Pseudovibrio sp. Tun.PSC04-5.I4: one gene and its partner. The protein of the gene in region 2 binds, or shares a complex with, the protein of the main gene of each other region. Links are inferred from orthologs where the notes say so. Each region holds a gene or a part of one and is shown on either strand. Other genes may lie near its edges.

Region 1 (5,449 bases), 1.1 Mb from region 2 along the record:
CGCCTAGGAAACCTTAAAGGGTCGTGAGGTGTTGGGGCATCCAGCGATCTGAAGGATGTGACATGGCGCATGAATGTCATTAGACTGCTGGATTGTTCACATTTATTGAACTGGTTGGCGTAGGATTGTCTTCAGTTTTTCCGGAGCAACGCGGTTTGAGTCATTCAGATAGATCTCGTGATGATGTCCCCTTGCGACTAGATCGTGCGTTGGCAGGAATTCCTGATGAAGCTTGGCAACTATCTGGCGCAAATCTGCGTTGGGGCCTTTGTGCATAATTTGCACGCAGTGGCCCTCTGTTATGCTCTCACGCCGTAAACTTGCAGGGGCGTCTCCGAGTTTTTGCGTAGCCAACTGAATGGCATCTCTGAATATATCCTCATCCAACCAATGTGGTAGAACAATCATTGCACGCCACTTCAGTTGGTCTTTTTTGCCGGTGATTAAGTCGTTCATATCATCGGCCCACCACAGTGCTTCCAATGGCGGTTCAACAAAGTGTTTGCCCATTCGCTCCTTTGCGATGCGTTTTATTGGAAAGATCACCGTAAACAGCCACTTTACTGCCCGTAAAAAAGCAGGACCTTCCGGGTTGCTTTTTCCGTCGATCATGACGAATTGCATTTCTGGTACATCGACCAAAGAGAAGTCCTTGGTTGTTGGTTGGTAGAGTTCTTTCAATCTGTCTTGAATATCAATTGCGACCATAGCTGCTTCCTCACCTGTTCCAGGGTTTGCAGGTCATGTAATCGAGTGTCTGATGAAGCCAGTCGGCTTCGGCCTTCAGTTGCCCGATTGAAAAGTTGAAAAGTGCTTCGACGTGATCTGGCAAAGGTTGTTGATCTATTAGTATATTTTCGATGCGGGAGAGTTCTGTTTGAAGAGCTTCACCGCGCTGGCGCAGAGCACTCAGGGCTTGCTGGCGGGTTAGGGTAGGCCAATGTGCCATTCCTAGCAGTATGGAAGAGTAGGTAGGTCTAACGGTTTTGATAGCTGTGAGAGTTTGTGTGACGAGGGCATCTCGTCCTGTACTCGTCATTATGTAACTTTTCTTTGCCTTTGCACCGGATGGTTTTTCCGCTGTGACAAAGTCTTTCTTCTCCAGCTTTCCTAGGACAAAATAGATGGATGAAAACCCAATTTGCGTCCATTCACGCATGCCACGCTGCTCGATAACCTGTTCAAGCTCATAGCCATGGCGAGGCATTTCTGAAACCAGACCAAGAACCAGCAATTCGCTATCAGTGAGATTATCAGACATACTATTCTAGCCTTAGAATAAAATTATATTCTAGTGCTAGAATACAGAGATAGGTTTGTCAATTGGCCTAGCGTGTATCTATTGCTTCTTGGTGACCATCACCAGCATGTTGTCTCGCAGGCTAACGTGTTGGCGATAAAGCAGGAGGCAGCGGCAGTTGTATTTGCTTTCTCGTTGCTGGAAATATTCCGCATACCGGTGGATGTCGTGTCGGTTCACATCTTCGATGATATAGACACCGTTGCTGGTGAGCAGATCACTGATGTTCTCAAAGAAACAGATACCCGCCTCATAATGACGCAGGCCGTCATCAATGATAAGATCGTAGGGGTGTGGAGCTACCTGAGCTTTGAAATTGACAATGCTGTCGGTGCTGGTCTGATCAACTTGGAAAGTCTGAATGCGAATATCTGAAAACAGGCAGTTGGGGTCAATATCTATTCCGGTGATTTCCGCATTCGGGAAATAATCGCGCCAAACGCGCAGTGACGCACCAGGCTTTCCGTCTTTGCCCATGTTGGAGAGACAATTGGTGTCGTTGGTGCCAATTCCGCATTCAAGGACGTTTGTGATTTTATCACGGCAATGATCGAAGATCAGGCTGTAGAAGTCTGTATAGGTATGCGGTTCCCATTGAAACTTGGATGTTTCCGGGCAATTTGTCCCTTTATCACTGCCATAAACATCGCAAAGCTGGGCCAAGTAACTGTTTGTTGCTGGCGCATAAAACGCCTCAATACGTTGCCCCAACTGCTCCTCTACTGAAGCACGTGTTCTATCCAGCTTGGTTTTGGGTATCAGTTGGCGAAGCAACTTGTTGAAGGTGAGCGTGTGAGAGCTGGTCATGTTTCGGTCGCTACTTCCAGATTAATGCCAAGGAATGCGTAGATTAGCACTCTGGCTGAAATGGAATACTCCCATCTTTTTGCTGTGTAATTCCCATGGAGCTAGTCGTGCGCAGACAACAAAAAAGGGCCGCCGAAGCAGCCCTTTTGAAACGTGAAACGGTTTGCGGCTAGACCAGCGCACCGTGACAATGCTTGTACTTTTTGCCAGATCCACACGGGCATGGCTCGTTGCGGCCAACTCGGCCCCATGTATCAGGGTCTTCAGCTTCGCGGCCCTCTGGGGCAGCTGCTGCGTGAGCCTGAGCAAGCTGCCTGTCTGCTTCAGCCATTTCATCTTCACCAGTCAAAGGGTTGGTGTGATGTGCTTGCATATGCGCGGGCATCTGAGGCGCTTCTGGTGCTTGCTGTTGAACCATCTCAACGTGCATCAATTGCGTTGTTGTTGTTTGGCGCAGACTGCTCAACATGGTCTCGAAGAGTGTGAAGGATTCTGTTTTGTATTCCTGCAAAGGATCACGCTGAGCGTACCCACGCAGGCCAACTGCTGAGCGCAGGTGGTCAAGGTCTGCAAGGTGCTCACGCCACAGGTTATCGATGGTCTGAAGCAGAACAGCGCGTTCGATCTGGCGCATAATGTCAGGGCCGTAGTTCGCGGCCTTGCTCGCCATCTTTTCGTTGGCTTCTTTCTTCAGACGCGCAGTCACTTCCTCGTCTGCGATGCCTTCTTCGTTTGCCCATTCAACGATTGGCAGGTCAAGGTTCAGTTTTGTCAGAACCTCTTCCTTCAGGCCTTTCGTGTCCCACTGTTCAGGATAAGCACGTTCTGGAATGTGTGCTGCAACGAGGTCTTCCACGAACTCTTCGCGCATCCCGATAACAGCTTCCTGAGTTACTTCAGGATCCATCATTTCGAGGCGCTGATCGAAAACAACCTTACGCTGGTCGTTCATCACATCATCGAACTTCAGCAGGTTTTTACGAATGTCGAAGTTACGGGCTTCAACCTTCTGCTGTGCTTTTTCAAGTGCCTTGTTGATCCATGGATGAACGATTGCTTCGCCGTCTTTCAGACCAAGCTTTTGAAGCATGGAATCCATGCGCTCGGAACCGAAGATGCGCATCAGATCATCTTGCAAAGACAAGAAGAATTTGGAATGTCCAGGATCACCCTGACGGCCAGAACGACCACGGAGCTGGTTATCAATGCGGCGGCTTTCATGGCGCTCAGTCGCAACAACGTAAAGGCCACCGGCCTTCAGCGCTCTTTGCTTCAGCTGCTCAATTTCAGCTTTAATTTCCACTTCCTTCGCGGTGCGTTCAGGACCTTTTTCCATATCGCCCAGCTCTTTGGCGACACGCATTTCAACGTTACCACCGAGCTGAATATCAGTACCACGACCAGCCATGTTGGTGGCGATGGTCACAGCGCCGGGCACACCTGCCTGTGCGATAATGATTGCTTCCTGCTCATGGTAGCGGGCGTTGAGTACAGCAAAGACTTTCTTTTTGCCTGCATCCTTACCGGAGTACATGCTTGCAAAGCCGAGTGGGTCTGACACGTCTATCTGAGTGTAGCCGTTCTTGGTGAACAAGTCGGCGAGCATCTCGGATTTTTCGATGGATGTGGTGCCAACAAGAACAGGCTGACCGCGGTCGTGACAATCATCTACGAGCACCTGAATAGCGTCGTATTTTTCTGCAACGGTGCGGTAAACTTCATCATCGTCATCTACACGCTGCACAGAAACGTTGGTTGGAATGTCAACCACGTCGAGGCTGTAGATGTCCATGAACTCTTCAGCTTCTGTCATCGCTGTACCGGTCATGCCAGCAAGCTTGTCATACATGCGGAAGTAGTTCTGGAATGTGATGGATGCGAGGGTCTGGTTTTCCGGCTGAATCGCAACTTTTTCTTTTGCTTCCAGAGCCTGATGGAGGCCCTCAGAGAAACGTCGACCTGGCATCATACGACCAGTGAATTCATCAATAATAACAACTTCGTCGTCGCGGACGATGTAGTCTTTATCACGCTGGAAGAGTTTGTGTGCTTTCAAGCCCTGCTGTAGATGGTGAACTGCAGTGACATTTTCCACATCATAAAGTGATTCCCCTTTCAGGAGATCAGCTTCTGTGAGCAATCGCTCAAGCTTCTCGTTGCCTTCTTCGGTGAAGGTGGCGGAGCGAGCTTTCTCGTCGAGTTCAAAATCTTCCGCAGCTAGTCGAGGGATAAATGTATCAATGAGGTTGTAAAAATCGGTACGGTCTTCCAAGGGACCGGAAATGATCAGCGGTGTCCGAGCTTCATCGACAAGGATGGAGTCGACCTCATCCACGATCGCATAGTTATGCGGGCGCTGACACATGGACTCACGATCATACTTCATGTTGTCACGAAGGTAATCGAAGCCGAATTCGTTGTTGGTGCCGTATGTCACGTCTGCGGCATACGCTTCTTTGCGTTCTTCATCAGAGATGCCATGGACGATCAAACCGGTTGTCAGGCCGAGGAAGCGGTAAACCTGCCCCATCCATTCAATGTCACGCGTTGCCAGATAGTCGTTCACTGTTACTACGTGAACACCCTTACCTGTCAATGCGTTAAGGTATACGGGAGCTGTCGCGACAAGGGTCTTACCTTCACCGGTGCGCATTTCGGTGATTTCTCCAGAGTGGAGAACCATAGCACCGATGAGCTGCACGTCGTAGTGACGAAGACCAAGGACACGGCGAGATGCTTCTCGCACGACTGCGAATGCCGGAACGAGGAGATCGTCCAGCTTTACGCCTTTCGCCAGTTGCTCGCGGAACTCGTCAGTTTTGGCTCCCAGCTGTTCATCTGTCAGAGCTTCCATTTCCGGCTCCAAAGCAGCAATAGCGTCTACTGTGGGCTTGAGTGTCTTGATCCGACGGTCATTAGCTGAACCAAATATCTTACGAGCGAGTGCGCCGAGCCCCACCATGTGGCGGTCCTTCCTACTTTGGGCACGCCGGTTTTTTCTCACCGCGGTCGAGCCCTAAAAATCTTCACATTTGTGATATATCCAGTCAAATCTCCGTGAGTCTGATCTGGGTCACTGCATATTAAACACCTGCGATTAAAAAAGCAGGCGACAGAGAGATAAGAGTGGGTTGAAAGGTTGTCAACGGCAGTTGCCATCGCAATATAAGGCTTTGTTGCCTGCAACTCTTTTTAAATTCTCCATAAACAGATAAAGAAAGCGATCTTATGCTTCGTAAAATTACAGGGATCTTAGGTAGTTCAGTTGCCGTTGCTGCATTGGTTATTGGGCTTGGTGCTGCTCAAGCGCAAGAGTCTGACGCGGCCCTCAATCTGGACAAA
Region 2 (7,722 bases):
TCGTCAAATTGAGGCGGCCCGTCGTGCGATGACCCGTTACATGAAACGTGCGGGTCGTGTGTGGATTAGAATATTCCCGGATGTTCCTGTATCCTCCAAGCCGGCTGAAGTCCGGATGGGTAAGGGTAAAGGTGCTCCTGAGTACTGGGCGTGCCGGGTTAAACCTGGTCGCATCATGTTCGAAATGGACGGTGTGTCTGAAGAAATTGCTCGTGAAGCAATGCGTCTGGCCGCTTCTAAGCTCCCGATTAAGTGCCGGTTCGTCCAGCGCGTCGGCGAGTAATCGGACAGTCGAAAGGAAACAGCCATGAAGGCTAGCGACGTACGAGCAAAGACCTCAGACGAGCTTGCGGTAAACTTGGAAGAACTGAAAAAAGAACAGTTCAACTTTCGTTTCCAAAAAGCAACAGGTCAGCTCGAAAACACCGCTCGTGTCCGTCAGGTACGCCGGGACATCGCGCGGGTTCAGACAATATTGCGCGATAAGCGCATGTCTGACAACGCATAAGGAGCAAGTGGTGCCAAAGCGTATTTTGCGGGGCGTCGTTGTTGGCGATGCGAACGAAATGACAATCACGGTTAAGGTAGAGCGTCGCTTTACCCATCCGTTATTGAAAAAAGTTGTGCGCCGTACGAAGAAGTATCGTGCACACGATCAAAATAATTCTTACAAGGTTGGTGATCTCGTTCAGATTGAAGAATGTGCTCCAATCTCTAAGAATAAGAAATGGACCGTTGTTTCCTCGGAAGCAGCGAGCTAGTGAACGCATCCAGAGCTTCTAATTATTTAGGACTCTGAGAAAGAACAAGGCGACGAGTCATGATTCAGATGCAAACAAACCTCGACGTAGCCGATAATTCCGGCGCACGTCGTGTCATGTGCATCAAAGTGCTCGGCGGCTCCAAACGGAAGTATGCTGGCGTTGGCGACATTATTGTCGTCTCCGTCAAAGAAGCAATTCCGCGGGGCCGTGTAAAAAAGGGCGACGTGATGAAAGCGGTCGTCGTGCGCACGGCTAAAGACGTCCGTCGCGCCGACGGCAGTGTGATCCGTTTCGACAGCAATGCTGCCGTACTGATCAACAATAACAAAGAACCGATCGGAACACGTATTTTTGGTCCAGTTCCTCGTGAACTGCGTGCTAAGAATCACATGAAGATCATTTCGCTTGCGCCGGAGGTGCTCTGATGCCCGCGAAGATCAAAAAGGGCGACAAAGTCGTCGTTATTGCCGGTCGTGACAAAGGAAAGTCTGGGGAAGTTATCCAGATGTTTCCGTCCGAAAACCGCGCTGTCGTGCGTGGCGTAAATATGGTGCGTAAGCATCAACGCCAGACCCAGCAGAGCGAGGGCGGAATCATCGCAAAGGAAGCTCCTATTCAGCTTTCCAACATTGCCATTGCTGATCCTAAGGATGGCAAACCGACCCGCGTCGGTTTCACGACTAATGAAGCAGGCGTCACAGTACGTGTCGCCAAGCGTTCAGGAGACGTGATTGATGGCTGACGCTACCTTTACTCCACGGCTTAAAGCGCACTACAAAGATGTAGTGCGTGGACAGCTTCAGGAGAAGTTTAACTACACCAACCCAATGATGATTCCTTCGATCGAAAAGATCGTTTTGAACATGGGTGTTGGTGAAGCTGTTGCTGATAGTAAGAAAGTTCGGATCGCTTCTGAAGATCTTAGCTTGATTGCTGGTCAAAAGGCGGTTATTACCCGTGCTAGAAAGTCTATCGCGACCTTTAAGGTTCGTGAAGATATGCCTCTGGGTACTAAGGTTACACTTCGTCGTAATCAGATGTTCGAATTCATGGATCGTTTGATCACAATCGCGCTTCCGCGTGTACGTGATTTCCGCGGCCTGAATCCGAAAAGCTTTGACGGACGTGGCAACTACGCCTTGGGACTGAAAGAACACATTGTTTTCCCTGAAATTGACTACGATAAAGTAGATCAAATGTGGGGCATGGACATTGTCGTTTGCACCAACGCAAAAACTGATGACGAAGCGCGTGAACTGCTGCGCGCGTTCAACTTCCCGTTCCGCAAATAAAAGCGGTATACGGGAAAGGAACGAGGACAGACGATGGCGAAGAAAAGCGCGGTCGAGAAAAATAAGCGGCGTATAGCTCTTGTAAGCAAGTTTGCTGCAAAGCGCGCTGCCCTGAAGGCGACGGCTAAAGACGAAAGTCTTTCTCTTGAGGAACGGTTCACTGCACGGCTCCAGCTTGCTAAGCTGCCGCGCAATTCCGCACCTACAAGGGTACGTAACCGGTGTGAAATCACTGGGCGCCCACGCGGTTATTACCGCAAGCTTAAGATGTCGCGTATTGCGCTTCGTGAGTTGGGTTCCATGGGCAAGATCCCGGGTCTCGTAAAGTCGAGCTGGTAAGGAGTTACTGCTATGTCAATTTCCGATCCAGTCGGTGATATGCTTACGCGCATTCGTAATGCGCAGATGCGTCGCAAATCTAAAGTAAGCACACCTGCTTCTAAGTTACGCGCACGCATTTTGGACGTTTTGGCCTCGGAAGGTTATATCCGTGGTTACACTGCCGTTGATTTCGGTGGTGGTAAGTCCGAAATTGAAATTGAACTGAAGTACTTTGACGGTGCACCAGTGATACGCACGATTGAGCGTGTATCTAAGCCTGGTCGTCGTGTATACTCTTCAGTCAAGAACATTCCACACGTGGCCAATGGCCTCGGTGTTTCTATTCTGTCCACACCTCAGGGTGTTATGGCGGATCATGATGCACGTGATAAAAACGTTGGTGGTGAAGTACTCTGCCGCATCTTCTGATGCGGCAGAGTCCGATTGAGTAAACTAACAGACAGGTTGATCCTATGTCTCGAATTGGCAAAAAGCCAGTCCCCGTGCCAAGCGGGGTAACGGCAACGATCAACGGCCAGAATGTTATCGTAAAAGGCCCGAAGGGGGAGCTCTCCTTCGTGGTCCACGATATTGTTTCGGTCGAAATGACGGATGATGGTATCCGTCTTGATCCGCGCAACCAGACTAAAGCTGCGCGTTCCATGTGGGGTATGTCCCGCACCATGGTCGCAAACCTTATCACTGGTGTAACCTCCGGCTTCGTAAAGCAGCTGGCGATTACCGGTGTTGGTTATCGTGCACAAGTTCAAGGTAAAACCCTTAATCTCGCTCTCGGTTTCTCTCATGATGTCAAATTTGACATTCCTGAGGGTGTTGAGATCAAATGTCCGAAGCCGACAGAAATTGTCATCAACGGCATTGATAAGCAGCAGATAGGGCAGGTAGCCGCGAACATTCGTGAATATCGCCCACCTGAGCCATACAAAGGCAAGGGTATTCGTTATGCGGACGAATTCATCGTTCGTAAAGAAGGCAAGAAGAAGTAACGGTACGGACCATGGCGAATGGAAATTCTTTCGAACGTCGTCGCGCCCGTGTGCGCCGTTCGGTCAAAAAGGTAGCGAATGGTCGTTTACGACTATCCGTCTTCCGCTCATCCAAGCAAATTTACGCTCAGATCATCGACGACGCCAAGGGTGTTACCCTTGCATCTGCGTCTACGATTGAAAAAGACGTAAATGTAGCAAACGGCGGCAACAAAGATGCTGCTGTTGCTGTAGGCAAGCTGATTGCTGAACGCGCTATTGCTGCGGGTATCAAAGAAGTCGTGTTTGATCGCGGTGGTTATATCTATCATGGCCGTGTTCAGGCTTTGGCAGATGCTGCCCGTGAAGGCGGTCTGAGCTTCTGATCAGCGCCTTTTGGTGCTCCTAAATAACGGGAAACATTATTATGGCGAGACAGGATAACCGGGATCGTGAAGAGCGCGACAGCGAATTTGTCGATAAGCTTGTTCACATCAACCGCGTCGCTAAAGTTGTCAAGGGTGGTCGTCGTTTCGGCTTCGCTGCTCTTGTAGTAGTTGGTGATCAAAAAGGCCGCGTTGGCTTTGGTCACGGTAAGGCTCGTGAAGTGCCAGAAGCCATCCGCAAAGCGACTGAAGCCGCTAAGCGTACTATGGTTCGTGTGCCACTTCGTGAAGGCCGTACACTCCATCACGATGTTGAAGGTCAGCATGGCGCCGGGAAAGTTGTGCTTCGCGCAGCTCCTGCAGGTACTGGTATTATTGCCGGTGGTCCTATGCGTGCTGTGTTCGAAACGCTCGGTGTTCAGGATGTTGTTGCGAAGTCCCTCGGAACTTCCAACCCATACAACATGGTGCGTGCGACTTTTGACGCACTGAAAAAAGAAGACAGCCCGCGTTCTGTTGCAGCACGTCGTGGTCTCAAGGTTTCATCCTTGCAGGCACGTCGTCGTGACAAAGACGATGCGGCACCAGTAAAGGCTGAGGCGTAAGCCTCACAGCTTTTGCTGGCTGGAGAACAAGGGTTAGTGTCATGGCTAATACTGAACAGACCGTAACGGTCGAACAGATCGGTAGCCCGCTTCGCCGTCCTGCTGATCAGCGTGCAACGCTGATTGGTTTGGGTTTGAACAAGATGCATCGTCGTCGTACTCTGAAGGATACTCCAGAAGTACGCGGCATGATCCGTAAGGTTCAGCATCTGGTTCGCGTCGTAGACGAAGCATAGCGAACCGGGAGAACTATCATGAAACTCAACGAACTCCGGGATAACCCGGGTGCTGTTAAGGACCGTACACGCGTAGGACGCGGCATCGGTTCTGGCAAGGGAAAGACTGGCGGCCGTGGTGTCAAAGGTCAAAAATCCCGTTCGGGTGTTGCCATTAAGGGTTTTGAGGGCGGGCAGATGCCATTGCATCGTCGTCTTCCAAAGCGCGGCTTCACCAACATTTTTGCTAAGGACCTGAATATCGTGTCCTTGGGACGTGTTCAGACAGCGATTGAAGCCGGTAAGCTTGATGCTTCCGCAACAGTTACTGTTGAAACACTTAAAGCAGCCGGCATTGTTCGCCGCGTTCTGGATGGCGTTCGCCTCCTGTCCGACGGTGAACTGAAGACTGCTGTGAACTTCGAGATTGCTGGTGCTTCCAAAACTGCTGTTGAAGCAGTTGAGAAAGTAGGCGGCAAGGTCGTCATCAAGGAAGGCAAGGCTTAACAGCCTTGCTTTTTTTTGGGGTGTATCCAAACTGACCGGAGCGCGGGATGGCTTCTGCTGCCGAGCAACTTGCTTCAAACTTAAACTTTTCTGCCTTTGCAAAGGCTGAGGAACTGAAGAAGCGGATCTGGTTCACGCTAGGCGCGCTTTTGGTTTACCGATTCGGTACCTATATCCCTCTGCCTGGAATTAATCCTGACGCGCTTGCTCAGGCCTTCGGAAACGTACAGACTGGCATTGTTGGTCTGTTCAATATGTTCTCCGGTGGTGCTGTCGAGCGTATGGCTATTTTTGCCCTCGGCATTATGCCATATATTTCTGCGTCGATTATTATTCAGCTTATGACTTCTGTTGTTCCTTCGTTGGAACAACTGAAGAAAGAGGGTGAACAGGGCCGGAAAAAAATCAACCAGTACACTCGTTTTGGTACAGTGATTTTGGCTACTTTCCAGGCATACGGTATTTCCGTAGGTTTGGAATCTGGCGCGAACATTGTTATCGATCCGGGCTGGTTCTTCCGTATTGCTACTGTTCTTACTCTTGTTGGTGGTACAATGTTCCTGATGTGGCTGGGTGAGCAAATCACCTCACGCGGCATTGGTAACGGCATTTCCCTAATTATTTTCGCCGGTATTGTTGCTGGTCTTCCCTCTGCTATTGCTTCTACATTGGAGCTCGGTCGTCAGGGTGCACTAGCTACGCCAATCATTCTGTTGGTCATTGTGCTTTCAGTTGTGATTATTGGTGTCATTGTATTTATGGAACGTGCACAGCGCAGGTTGCTGATTCAGTATCCTCGTCGCCAACAGGGAAATAAGATGTTCGAGGGGAACACGTCGTTCCTCCCGCTTAAGCTCAATACGGCAGGTGTTATTCCACCGATTTTTGCTAGTTCCTTGTTATTGGTGCCTGCAACCGTTGCTGGCTTCCAAACGGCTGATGCCACTGGTGCGATGGCGTGGTTGACTACAATCACTGCTTTGCTTGGTAATGGCCAGCCGCTTTACATGGCACTTTATGCGACATTGATCGTTTTCTTCTGTTTTTTCTATACCGCGATTGTTTTCAATCCGACGGAAACTGCAGATAACCTCAAGAAACATGGTGGCTTTATACCAGGGATTCGTCCCGGCGAACGGACTGCGCAGTACATTGACCATGTGCTAACTCGTATTACGGTTGTTGGTGCAATATACATTACGTTAATTTGTATGTTGCCAGAGTTCTTGATCTCAGCAACGGGTGTTCCGTTCTACTTCGGTGGTACGTCTCTACTCATTGTTGTTAGCGTTACCATGGATACCGTTTCTCAGATCCAGGGACATCTTCTTGCACATCAGTACGAAGGTTTGGTGAAGAAAACGAAGTTGAAGGGGAAACGCAGATGAGACTGATTCTTCTTGGACCCCCTGGTGCTGGAAAAGGTACTCAGGCGGGCCGACTTGTAGACGCACATGGTATTGTGCAACTTTCTACAGGAGATATGCTTCGCGCGGCTGTTGCCGCTCAAAGCGAAATCGGCCTGAAGGTTAAAGATGTTTTAGCTCGTGGTGAGCTTGTTTCTGATGATCTCATTTGTTCCATTATTTCTGATCGTACAGATCAGTCTGATTGTGCGAATGGTTTTATTCTGGACGGTTTTCCGCGTACCATTGCGCAGGCTGATGCACTTGCTGCATTGCTTGATAAGAAGGGCCAGAGACTCGATGCTGTTGTTCAGTTGAAAGTCAACGAAGGTATTCTTCTTGAACGAATTGAAACACGTGCTCGCGAGAGCGCAGAAATTCGTTCCGATGATAATGCTGAAGCTTTGAAGAAGCGTCTTGCGGTTTATAACGAACAAACAGCTCCACTCGTTCACTACTACGATGAGCGGAATATGCTGATGACTGTTGACGGTATGCGTTCCGTTAACGAGGTTGCTTCTGAAATCGATGCTATTTTGAGCACGGTTTAATCCGTGCTTTTTAAAGGCAGGCGCTTGCGCCTGTCTTCATAATAAAGTATAGCCGGCGCACATCGACACCATAATCGATTGGCGCCGGTTTTCCTTGGGAAACTGAGGCTGATCTTTTTGCTGTGTGATTGGACGCTGTTGCTCTTCGGGGTGAGGGTGTTTTATCTGCAGGAAAATGGGAGAGGGAGCAATCCGCCCCTCGTATTTGGAGAAACGAAACGTGGCACGTATTGCTGGCGTCAACATTCCGACGAACAAGCGCGTAGTTATCGCGCTGCAGTACATTCATGGTATTGGCTCGAAGTTCGCGCAGGAAATTACCGAAAAAACCGGTATTGCTGCAGAGCGTCGCGTTAATGAACTTTCTGATGCAGAAGTTCTGAAAATCCGTGAAGCAATCGACGCAAATTACACCGTAGAGGGTGATCTTCGTCGTAGCACTGCAATGAACATTAAGCGTCTCATGGACCTTGGTTGCTACCGTGGCCTTCGCCACCGTCGTGGTCTGCCTGTTCGTGGTCAGCGCACTCATACCAACGCTCGTACTCGCAAGGGTCCTGCTAAAGCGATCGCTGGTAAGAAAAAATAACTAGCCGGTTTTCCGGTGGAGCCGCCGGCCATACGGCGGTGTAGATATCGAAGTTAGGAATTATAATGGCTAAAGAATCGACGCGCGTGCGTCGTCGCGA

Evidence for each region. The genes of interacting proteins can lie anywhere in the genome.
Region 1: the proteins of secY (region 2) and secA are in contact, whole or in part, in a crystal structure (PDB 3DIN), measured with the Thermotoga maritima proteins. The link is inferred for Pseudovibrio sp. Tun.PSC04-5.I4 from one-to-one orthologs. Residues at the interface, in WP_004081795.1 of Thermotoga maritima: Glu108, Gly109, Glu110, Glu111, Ala236, Glu237, Arg238, Arg239, Ile240, Thr241, Ile242, Gln243, Tyr244, Ala245, Arg246, Arg247, Val248, Thr249, Gly250, Arg251, Arg252, Val253, Tyr254, Gly256, Ala257, Ser258, Thr259, Tyr260, Leu261, Pro262; in WP_004082002.1 of Thermotoga maritima: Glu261, Ala262, Arg263, Lys300, Ala301, Arg302, Thr303, Ile304, Ile305, Leu323, Tyr324, Asp325, Pro326, Val329, Ser330, Tyr333, Ile336, Lys340, Phe345, Val349, Glu363, Phe364, Tyr374, Ser375, Gly376, Gly377, Glu393, Ile395, Thr482, Ser483.

Annotation. Positions count from the first base shown.
Region 1 is NZ_FNLB01000006.1:3,275,040-3,280,488, forward strand. What follows is about bases 2,077-5,449. They hold secA (preprotein translocase subunit SecA), read right to left. Parts: upstream 5,070-5,449; coding sequence 2,277-5,069; downstream 2,077-2,276. Other genes in these bases: BLS62_RS20580 (class I SAM-dependent methyltransferase), read right to left, coding at 2,077-2,107; BLS62_RS20590 (peptidylprolyl isomerase), read left to right, coding at 5,336-5,449. Outside these bases: BLS62_RS20570 (GyrI-like domain-containing protein), read right to left, coding at 103-708; BLS62_RS20575 (PadR family transcriptional regulator), read right to left, coding at 719-1,261; more of BLS62_RS20580, read right to left, coding at 1,340-2,076. UniProt on the Escherichia coli protein: Required for protein export, interacts with the SecYEG preprotein conducting channel.
Region 2 is NZ_FNLB01000006.1:4,403,071-4,410,792, forward strand. What follows is about bases 4,360-7,293. They hold secY (preprotein translocase subunit SecY), read left to right. Parts: upstream 4,360-5,123; coding sequence 5,124-6,464; downstream 6,465-7,293. Other genes in these bases: rpmD (50S ribosomal protein L30), read left to right, coding at 4,396-4,590; rplO (50S ribosomal protein L15), read left to right, coding at 4,609-5,076; BLS62_RS25730 (adenylate kinase), read left to right, coding at 6,461-7,033; rpsM (30S ribosomal protein S13), read left to right, coding at 7,254-7,293. Outside these bases: rplP (50S ribosomal protein L16), read left to right, coding at 1-283; rpmC (50S ribosomal protein L29), read left to right, coding at 308-508; rpsQ (30S ribosomal protein S17), read left to right, coding at 519-761; rplN (50S ribosomal protein L14), read left to right, coding at 821-1,189; rplX (50S ribosomal protein L24), read left to right, coding at 1,189-1,506; rplE (50S ribosomal protein L5), read left to right, coding at 1,499-2,056; rpsN (30S ribosomal protein S14), read left to right, coding at 2,090-2,395; rpsH (30S ribosomal protein S8), read left to right, coding at 2,408-2,806; rplF (50S ribosomal protein L6), read left to right, coding at 2,851-3,384; rplR (50S ribosomal protein L18), read left to right, coding at 3,396-3,749; rpsE (30S ribosomal protein S5), read left to right, coding at 3,791-4,354; more of rpsM, read left to right, coding at 7,294-7,622; rpsK (30S ribosomal protein S11), read left to right, coding at 7,688-7,722. UniProt on the Escherichia coli protein: The central subunit of the protein translocation channel SecYEG. Consists of two halves formed by TMs 1-5 and 6-10.